DNA from 2 places in the Viridibacillus sp. NPDC093762 genome. Region 1 is predicted to be linked to the other one. Evidence: riboswitches for the same ligand, from Rfam matches in the RefSeq annotation. Region 1 holds a riboswitch; the other holds the start of a gene.
What was found. A riboswitch is a leader RNA that binds a small molecule or an ion and turns the genes downstream of it on or off. The one in region 1 is predicted to bind S-adenosylmethionine.
Positions count from the first base shown of each region.

Region 1 (4,222 bases):
CAGTTAAGAAGATGATTGTTTTAGGATGGCCTGCAACAGATGGATCAACAATGTTTTCGATATTTTGGATTGGGTAAGCAACACGAGTATTTTCTGTTAGCGAAACATCATCGTAGTTAGGAATGCGTGTTTCTTCATCTACTACTACGTTTTCTAATACCGTACCAAAACTGATAGCATTGTAGATTTCCGGTTCCTTCTCTTTAGACAGGTTGATAGTCTTAGCGTAGCAACCACCTTCGATATTGAAGACACCGTTGTCAGACCAACCATGTTCATCATCACCAATTAGTTTACGATCTGCATCTGCAGATAAAGTTGTTTTACCAGTTCCAGATAAACCGAAGAATAATGCTACATCGCCTGCTTCACCAACGTTTGCTGAACAGTGCATTGGAAGAATACCTTGTTGTGGTAATAAGTAATTCATGATACTGAAAATCGATTTTTTCATTTCTCCAGCGTATTCAGTTCCGCCAATAAGGATGATACGTTTTTCAAGGGAAACGATAATGAAAGTTTCTGAATCAGTACCGTCTACTGCTGGGTCCGCTTTGAAAGTTGGAGCAGAAACGATTGTGAAGTCAGCTTCATGAGTTTCTAATTCCTCTTCAGTAGGACGAATGAATAATTGATGTGCAAATAGGTTATGCCAAGCGTATTCATTTACTACACGAATAGCTAAACGAGATGATGGGTCTGCACCTGCAAAACCTTTAAATACAAATAATTCTTCTTTTTCTTTTAAGTAGTTTACTACTTTAGTGTATAATGAGTCGAAGATATCCGAAGAAATTGGTTTGTTTACTTTACCCCAATCAATTTTGTCTTTCGAACTGTCTTCTTCAACCATATATTTATCTTTAGGAGAACGACCTGTATATTTTCCTGTGACTGCTCTTACTGCACCATCAACAGTTAGGATTGCCTCACCGCGTGAAGTAGCTTTTTCTGTTAATTGTGGTACTGAAAGTTGTTCAAGAATATTTTCACCTTTCAATAATTCCTTCAGTTCATTCGTAATTTCTACTGAATTCATCGTTTTACGTACCATCCTTTTTATATTATTCCTCTATTAGAGGGGATTTATAATTCATTTCGGAAATTAGTATAACACATTTAGTTAATTAATCTATACTAATTACCATATAATTTTTATGAAAGTTGTACTTTTTTTTAGAAATGAAAAAGAGGTTGACAACTAAGTTATAATGTTCTAATATGGGAAATTGAACGGATACTCTTATCCCGAGCTGGTGGAGGGTCAGGCCCTATGAAACCCGGCAACCTGCATTGTGATTTTATGTGATGCGCTGGTGCTTAATCTGATGCAAGGATTTAATCCTTGAACGATAAGAGTGAAAGGTGCTTATGAATTATTCCCTTCCACTCATTAGTAATAATGGGGGAAGGGTTTTTTTATTTAAAATAGACCAATTCCTAAATTTTTGATTAGTATATGTAATTTATGCGGTTCTATTTATATATAGTGGCACTTTCTAGAATCCTCGTGTTAAAAGCAGCAACGGCTTGGCGTTCAATCCTACTGGAAAGAACTAACATGGGTAATGAGTACCGTATCATTTCCGAGGCAATCTCGCAGATAATAGGAGGAAACCAAATGACAAACCGTCGACTGTTTACATCAGAGAGTGTAACAGAAGGACATCCAGATAAAATTTGTGATCAAATTTCGGATGCCATTTTAGATGAAATCGTTTCAAAAGACCCGAATGCACGTGTAGCATGTGAAACTACAGTAACAACTGGTCTTGTATTAGTAGCTGGAGAAATTACAACATCAACTTATGTTGATATTCCTAAAATCGTTCGTGAAACGGTAAAGGAAATCGGCTATACACGTGGTAAATATGGCTTTGATGGCGAAAACGTAGCTGTTTTAACGGCAATCGGTGAGCAATCAGCTGATATCGCATTGGGCGTTGACCAAGCACTTGAAGCACGTGAAGGTTCAATGACAGATGAAGATATTGAAGCAATTGGTGCAGGTGACCAAGGTTTAATGTTCGGATACGCATGTAACGAGACACCTGAGTTAATGCCTTTACCTATTAGCTTGGCACATAAATTAGCACGACGTTTAACTGAAGTTCGTAAAACAAAAGAGTTAGATTATTTACGTCCAGATGGTAAAACACAAGTAACAATCGAATATGATGAAAATAATCGTCCAGTTCGTGTGGATACAATTGTTATTTCAACTCAACATGATCCAGAAGTAACATTAGAGCAAATTAAAGAGGATTTACAAGCACGTGTAATTGCTCCAGTTGTACCTACTGAATTACTAGATGAAAAAACAAAATACTTCATCAACCCAACTGGTCGTTTTGTAATTGGTGGACCAAAAGGTGATGCAGGCTTAACGGGACGCAAAATTATCGTAGATACTTATGGTGGATATGCTCGTCATGGTGGCGGTGCTTTCTCTGGTAAGGATGCGACTAAGGTTGACCGTTCTGCAGCTTATGCAGCGCGATATGTTGCAAAAAATATCGTAGCAGCTGAACTTGCTGAGCGTTGTGAAGTACAACTGGCTTATGCAATTGGTGTTGCACAACCAGTTTCAATTGCAATTGATACTTTCGGTACTGGTAAAGTAAACGAAGCAGATTTAGTTGAATGGGTTCGTGAATTATTTGATTTACGCCCAGCTGGTATTATTAAAATGCTTGATCTACGTCGTCCAATCTATAAACAAACAGCTGCTTATGGTCACTTCGGCCGTACAGATTTGAATGTTCCTTGGGAAGCTACTGATAAAGCTGCCGTTTTAAAAGAAAAAGCGGGACTTTAATTCAACCTAGAAAATCGCAATAACATAAAATATCCCGAGTTACATGTTGATTATTTAAGTAATCATTGTAGTTCGGGATATTTTTTGTTTTATTATAGAAGAAACTCATAGTTAGAGATTAAAAAAACCTGAGTAATCGTTTGAAAAACGATACTCAGGCATCTTGATCGAATTATTTTTGAAGTGATTTATAATATTGTCCTTTTTCGTAATACTCGTTGACAATACGATCCATATCTTTTTTATCTTCCTCTGTTAACTCTCTAATAACTTTTGCAGGGCGTCCAAATGCTAATGTGTTTGGAGGAATTTTCTTGCCTTGTGAAACGAGACTGCCGGCACCTATAAATGCACCTTCACCAATTTCAGCACCATCTAGAATAATTGAAGCCATCCCGACTAGAGCGCCCTTTTTTACAGTACAGCTATGTAATGTTACTTGATGTCCAATTGTCACATCGTCTTCTAAAATAAGTGGATAAGCAGGACTTTGATGTAAACAACATAAATCTTGGATATTCACTTTACGTCCAATGATCGTAGGCGAAACATCTCCTCGAATAACTGTATTGTAAAAAATAGAAGAATCAGGTCCGATAGTAACATCGCCAGTGATAATTACGTTATCACCGATAAAAACGGATGGGTCAATAGATGGTTTTTTGTCTCTAAATGGATAAATCATCGAAAAACGCCTCATTTCAAGTTATTATGTATTATTATCGTAACAAAAGGAAGCAATGAATGGAACTGAAATAGTCATAATACGTTAAAATATATAAAGAGGAATTTATGAGGTGAGAGAGTAATGTGGAAATGGGAAACGGATGGCCAAGCAAGAGCTGTCGCTGTAATTATACATAGTGCATACGAACATCATCGTCGCTATGCATGGCTAATCGAAAATTTAAGAACGTCTGGTATTCATGTTATTTCAGGAGATTTACCTGGACATGGCGAGGAAAGTAGACATAAACGTGTGCATAGTGAAGCATTTAAAAGTTACGAAACATTCGTTAAACAACTAATGCAAGCAGCTTTAACATATAACTTGCCTGTATTTGTAGTGGGACATGGTTTAGGAGCTATTTTAGGAATCCATGTTGTTGAAAAATTCAAGTACGAATGTACAGGTGTGATATTAACGTCACCTTGGATGCATTTAAAACACCAACCATCAAAATTATCAAATGCTTTAACAGGTCTAAGTAAACTGACTGGAAATCTGAAAATCAATCATGAAATCAACATAAAACACTTAACGAGAAGCTATGAATTTTATAAAGAGGAAAAAGATGATATTTACTATAATGATGTCATTACTGTCAATTGGTATCGTGAACTTCATAGTTTTATGAAAGGTATATCACAACAAACGGTATTTCCAAATATCCCGATTTTATT
Region 1 covers NZ_JBNNUK010000003.1:285,452-289,673, reverse strand. The annotation lists gene pckA (phosphoenolpyruvate carboxykinase (ATP)) at 1-1,039, opposite strand, end outside; SAM riboswitch class I at 1,241-1,359, shown strand; gene metK (methionine adenosyltransferase) at 1,622-2,818, shown strand; gene ACQKM9_RS06805 (gamma carbonic anhydrase family protein) at 2,991-3,503, opposite strand; gene ACQKM9_RS06800 (alpha/beta hydrolase) at 3,627-4,222, shown strand, end outside.

Region 2 (4,222 bases), on a different contig from region 1:
GTAAAAACTCTGAATTTCGAATACCAGTTAGTGGCATGATTCCTATGAAAATAGGGGTTTCTAAATGTTTCGTAGCTTCATATATCTCTATTATTTTTTCCTTCGTATATACAGGCTGTGTGATGAAATAATCTGCTCCACACTCAATTTTCTTTTCTAATCTTTTTACAGCTCTATCAAGTACTCGTACATTAGGATTAAATGCAGCTGCAATAGAGAAATTTGCCTTTTTACGTAAAGGTTTACCTGAAAATGATATTCCTTCATTCAACTGTTTGATTAATTGAAGTAACTCTAAACTTGAGACATCATAAACGCTAGTTGCACCTGGGAAATCACCCACTTTTGTAGGGTCTCCAGTAACCGCTAAAATCTCATTAATACCTAGTGCATCTAGACCCATTAAATGCGATTGTAAGCCGATGAGATTGCGATCACGACAAGTAATATGAGCAAGGGACCGAATATTATTTTGCGTTTTCAAAATTGAGCCCATTGCCATGTTACTAATACGAGGGGATGCCAATGAATTATCAGCCATAGTAACAGCATCAACACCTGTTGCGTTGAGTATTTGCGCACCTTCTATAAAGGCAGTCGTATCAAGATGGCGGGGTGTATCAAGCTCTACAATTATTGTACGTTCTCTTTTCGCCTTTTCGTGAAGTGGCTCATGATGATCAGGAGTCGCTTCTTTAATCTCGATTGCTTTTTTCTTCTTTACAATTTTATTTTCAATTGGGGGTAGATCAGCAATACGTTTTTTCACTGCTTCTATATGCTTCGGTGTCGTCCCACAACATCCACCAATTAAGCGAACACCTTGGTCACGTAGTAAAACACCAGCACGACCAAAATAATCAGCTTCTGATTCGTAAACAATTTTGCCATCTTCTACATCTAGCAAACTAGCATTTGGATATGCAGATAAGAATGCTTTGGATGGTAATTCAACATCTTCAAACGCTTGGATTGTATGATGGGGGCCTAATCGGCAGTTTACTCCGACAATATCTGCACCCAAAGCTTCTAATTGGTGCAGTGCATCATTTAACAATAAGCCATTTTGTAAAATACCTGGTTCATGCATTGATACTTGTGAGATGATAGGTACATCAGTTAATTTTCTCAAATGTTTCACTACAGATGAAAGTTCCTCAAAATCATAGTACGTCTCTAGTAATAAACCATCAGGATTACCAGCTAATAGATACCCCGCCTGCTCTTCTAATGCAGCAATAATCTCATCTAGTGTTGCTTCACTTTTACGAATACCGCGAATACCACCAATTGTTCCTAAGACAAACTGGCCACCTGGTGCTGCAGCACGTTTTGCAATGGCGATTGCAGATTCATTAAACTCCTTTACTGAGCTTTCTAAACCATAACGTTCTAATTTAATGGCATTCGCTGTATACGTATTAGTCTGAATAATGTCAGCGCCTGCTTTAATATATTGTTGATGTATATTTTCAATCACTTCAGGCTTGGTAATATTTAATTCCTCATAACAATAGTCAATTCCGTATGAATATAATAAAGTGCCCATCGCACCGTCAGCTGTTAACACTTGTGTATGCAATTTTTCAAGTAATCCCATTAAAATCCCTTCCTTTCTACATAAAAAAAGCCTTCTTATGGATAAGAAGGCTTGACGATTACGCTGTTCGCTCCTTCTTATCTTTTCGGACAATCTGTAAATCCGCTGGAGTTAGCACCTGACCAGTTGGCTGGTTGCTGAAGCTTCAAAGGGCCAGTCCCTCAGCTTCTCTTGATAAGAAATATTTATTTAATTGTTTGAATAATTAAAAGAATCATAACCCTAGAAAAGAATATCGTCAAGGGTATTTTTGCAATTGTAGAAAAACTCTGTATTATAAGAGTATTTTAACTACAAAACAAAAAAGAGGATTTTTGGCGATTACGTATTAAAACATCAATCTTTCTTTCATGACTGTTTATTTGCAAAAATGTTATTGGCTAACGTCTTATCATAACGCATTGTTTCAACCCATTCACCTTGAATAATTAGTCGCTTAGAACCATCATAATTACATGTAACAAGCGTTATCATTTTTTCATTTGAATCATTTATCACATCAACTTGCTCCGGTTGTACAATATGCATTTTATTAATTTTATATTCATAGATTTTTTTAAAATCAGTCACATAAACTTGCATACCTTCCTCTGCATTAGTAAGAGGACTAAAGAGTGCCTTTCCATTATTCATATTATGACCTGCTAAGGCATAATTAGCTTTTCCCATCTTTTGTTCAGGTTTCATCGTACCAGCACCAATGGCTAAGTTTGTATTCGATACACCATATAAAATAGGTAATCGCATATTCACTTGAGGTACACTAATAGCGCCTATGGCATTTAGTTTCTTTTGATTGAATTGTGCCTTTACAACATCTTTGATATTTAAATCATCCACTTGCTGAAAATCAAATGATGCATCTTGATTCTTCATCGCCAATGCTATGTCTTGTTGCTCAATCGTTGCCTTCGACATATTAGAAATGAAATACCCCATGATTGGTTGATAGAAAATAAATACTAAACCAATTACTAACAAGAGGATGCCTAAAATCAAACTTCCCTTTTTCCGCATGTTACCCACCTTCTTTTTACTCATTCATTTTATAGTAACAATTCATTTAGCATTTTCAAGCAGTTTGACATACCGTTAATATATATCCTAAAAGAAAGAGCTAAAGAAATGGGTATCTCCTCAGCTCTTTTCTATCTACCTTGATAATTTCGCTAGAATTGATTCTGCTGTTTCTTTCCCGTTCTTAATACAAGGACCAATACCTACACCGTAATAAGAACAACCTGCAAGTAATACATTTTCATATGAAGAAGCCAGTTTAGTTGATAAAGCTTCTACTGTTTTTGCATGACCAAGATGGTAAACAGGCATTAAATCATTCCATTTTGTCACGTCAACAACAGTTGGCTCTGCTTCTATATTCAAGCTTTTTGCAATATCATCTAATGCAATTTCAGTTAATTCTTCTTTACTTAAATGCTTCATATTCTCAAAATCCGGGTTTGAATTTTTATAAAATAAACGCACAAGCAATTTGTCATCTTTTGAAGTATGGCTCCACTTACGACTTGTCCATGTACAAGCATTACATTTGACGTCACTGTTTTCAGACACAATAAAACCTGTACCGTCTGCAGGTAATTGACTGTCAGGAATGTCAAATCCTAAATAAATCGTGATTAGTGAGGCGTTGCTAAATTCATTGAAGTCCTCATCCAAATTGGGATCTTTTAATAGTTTTTTAGTTACATCATGTGGTGTTGTTAACACGATAAAATCAGCTTCAATTGCTTCATGATTATCAAACATCAGTTTATATTTGTCGTCTCTTTTTTCAATATGACTTGTTGAAACGCCTTTTAGTATTGTAATGTCTGCTAGCTTCTCCTCAAAACGATTAAATAAAGAAGATAATCCATTTTTAAAGGATATGAATTTTTTATTTGCTGCTTTTTGAAATTCTTCTTTATGTGCGCCAAACCCTTTAATAATACTTCCGTACTGCTCTTTATAATCGAGTAAATACGGTAATGTTGAAGCCATTGTTAGCGTATCTAATTTCCCTGAATATACCCCTGATAACACTGGAGCAATTTGCTTTTCAACAAGCTCTTTTCCTAAAAAATACTCTAAGAAAGAACCGATAGAGCTATCCTTAGTAAAATGTTCATTAGGTAATTCTAAATCCTTCAACGCCGCTTTTTTTCCTGCTGCCGAAACTAATGTGCTACTTTCAAGGGACTCTACGCTTGTAGGAATGCCAAAAACGCTGTCTACTGGAATCGCGTGCAATGTATTATTTGTGTAAATATACGAAATTCCTGTACCATTATATACAAGGTCTTTTTGTAATCCTAAGTCTTCTACTAAAGGCATAACACTTGAATGACGTGCAACAATCGAATCTGCACCTGTCTCCAAAATAAAGCCATCATTTTCTACAGAGTGCATTTTACCGCCTAAATAGTCATTTTTTTCTATCAATACTAAATTTATATCTAAGCCTTTTCCCTCTTTTTCCTTTTGTAAATAATGCATAGTAGAAAGACCTGTTATACCGCCACCAACTACAACAACTGTTTTCAATATATTCACTCCTCAAAGCGGATTCTGTTTTATTTTAATTGATTGTTTGTAGTTCTAGTATAAACTTTCATTTTTGAA
Region 2 covers NZ_JBNNUK010000014.1:25,649-29,870, forward strand. The annotation lists gene ACQKM9_RS15850 (bifunctional homocysteine S-methyltransferase/methylenetetrahydrofolate reductase) at 1-1,600, opposite strand, end outside; SAM riboswitch class I at 1,675-1,781, opposite strand; gene ACQKM9_RS15855 (class A sortase) at 1,949-2,641, opposite strand; gene ACQKM9_RS15860 (protoporphyrinogen oxidase) at 2,753-4,144, opposite strand.
Region 2: it holds a riboswitch for S-adenosylmethionine, as region 1 does, so the genes downstream of both, ACQKM9_RS15850 (bifunctional homocysteine S-methyltransferase/methylenetetrahydrofolate reductase) here and metK (methionine adenosyltransferase) in region 1, are expected to answer to the same signal.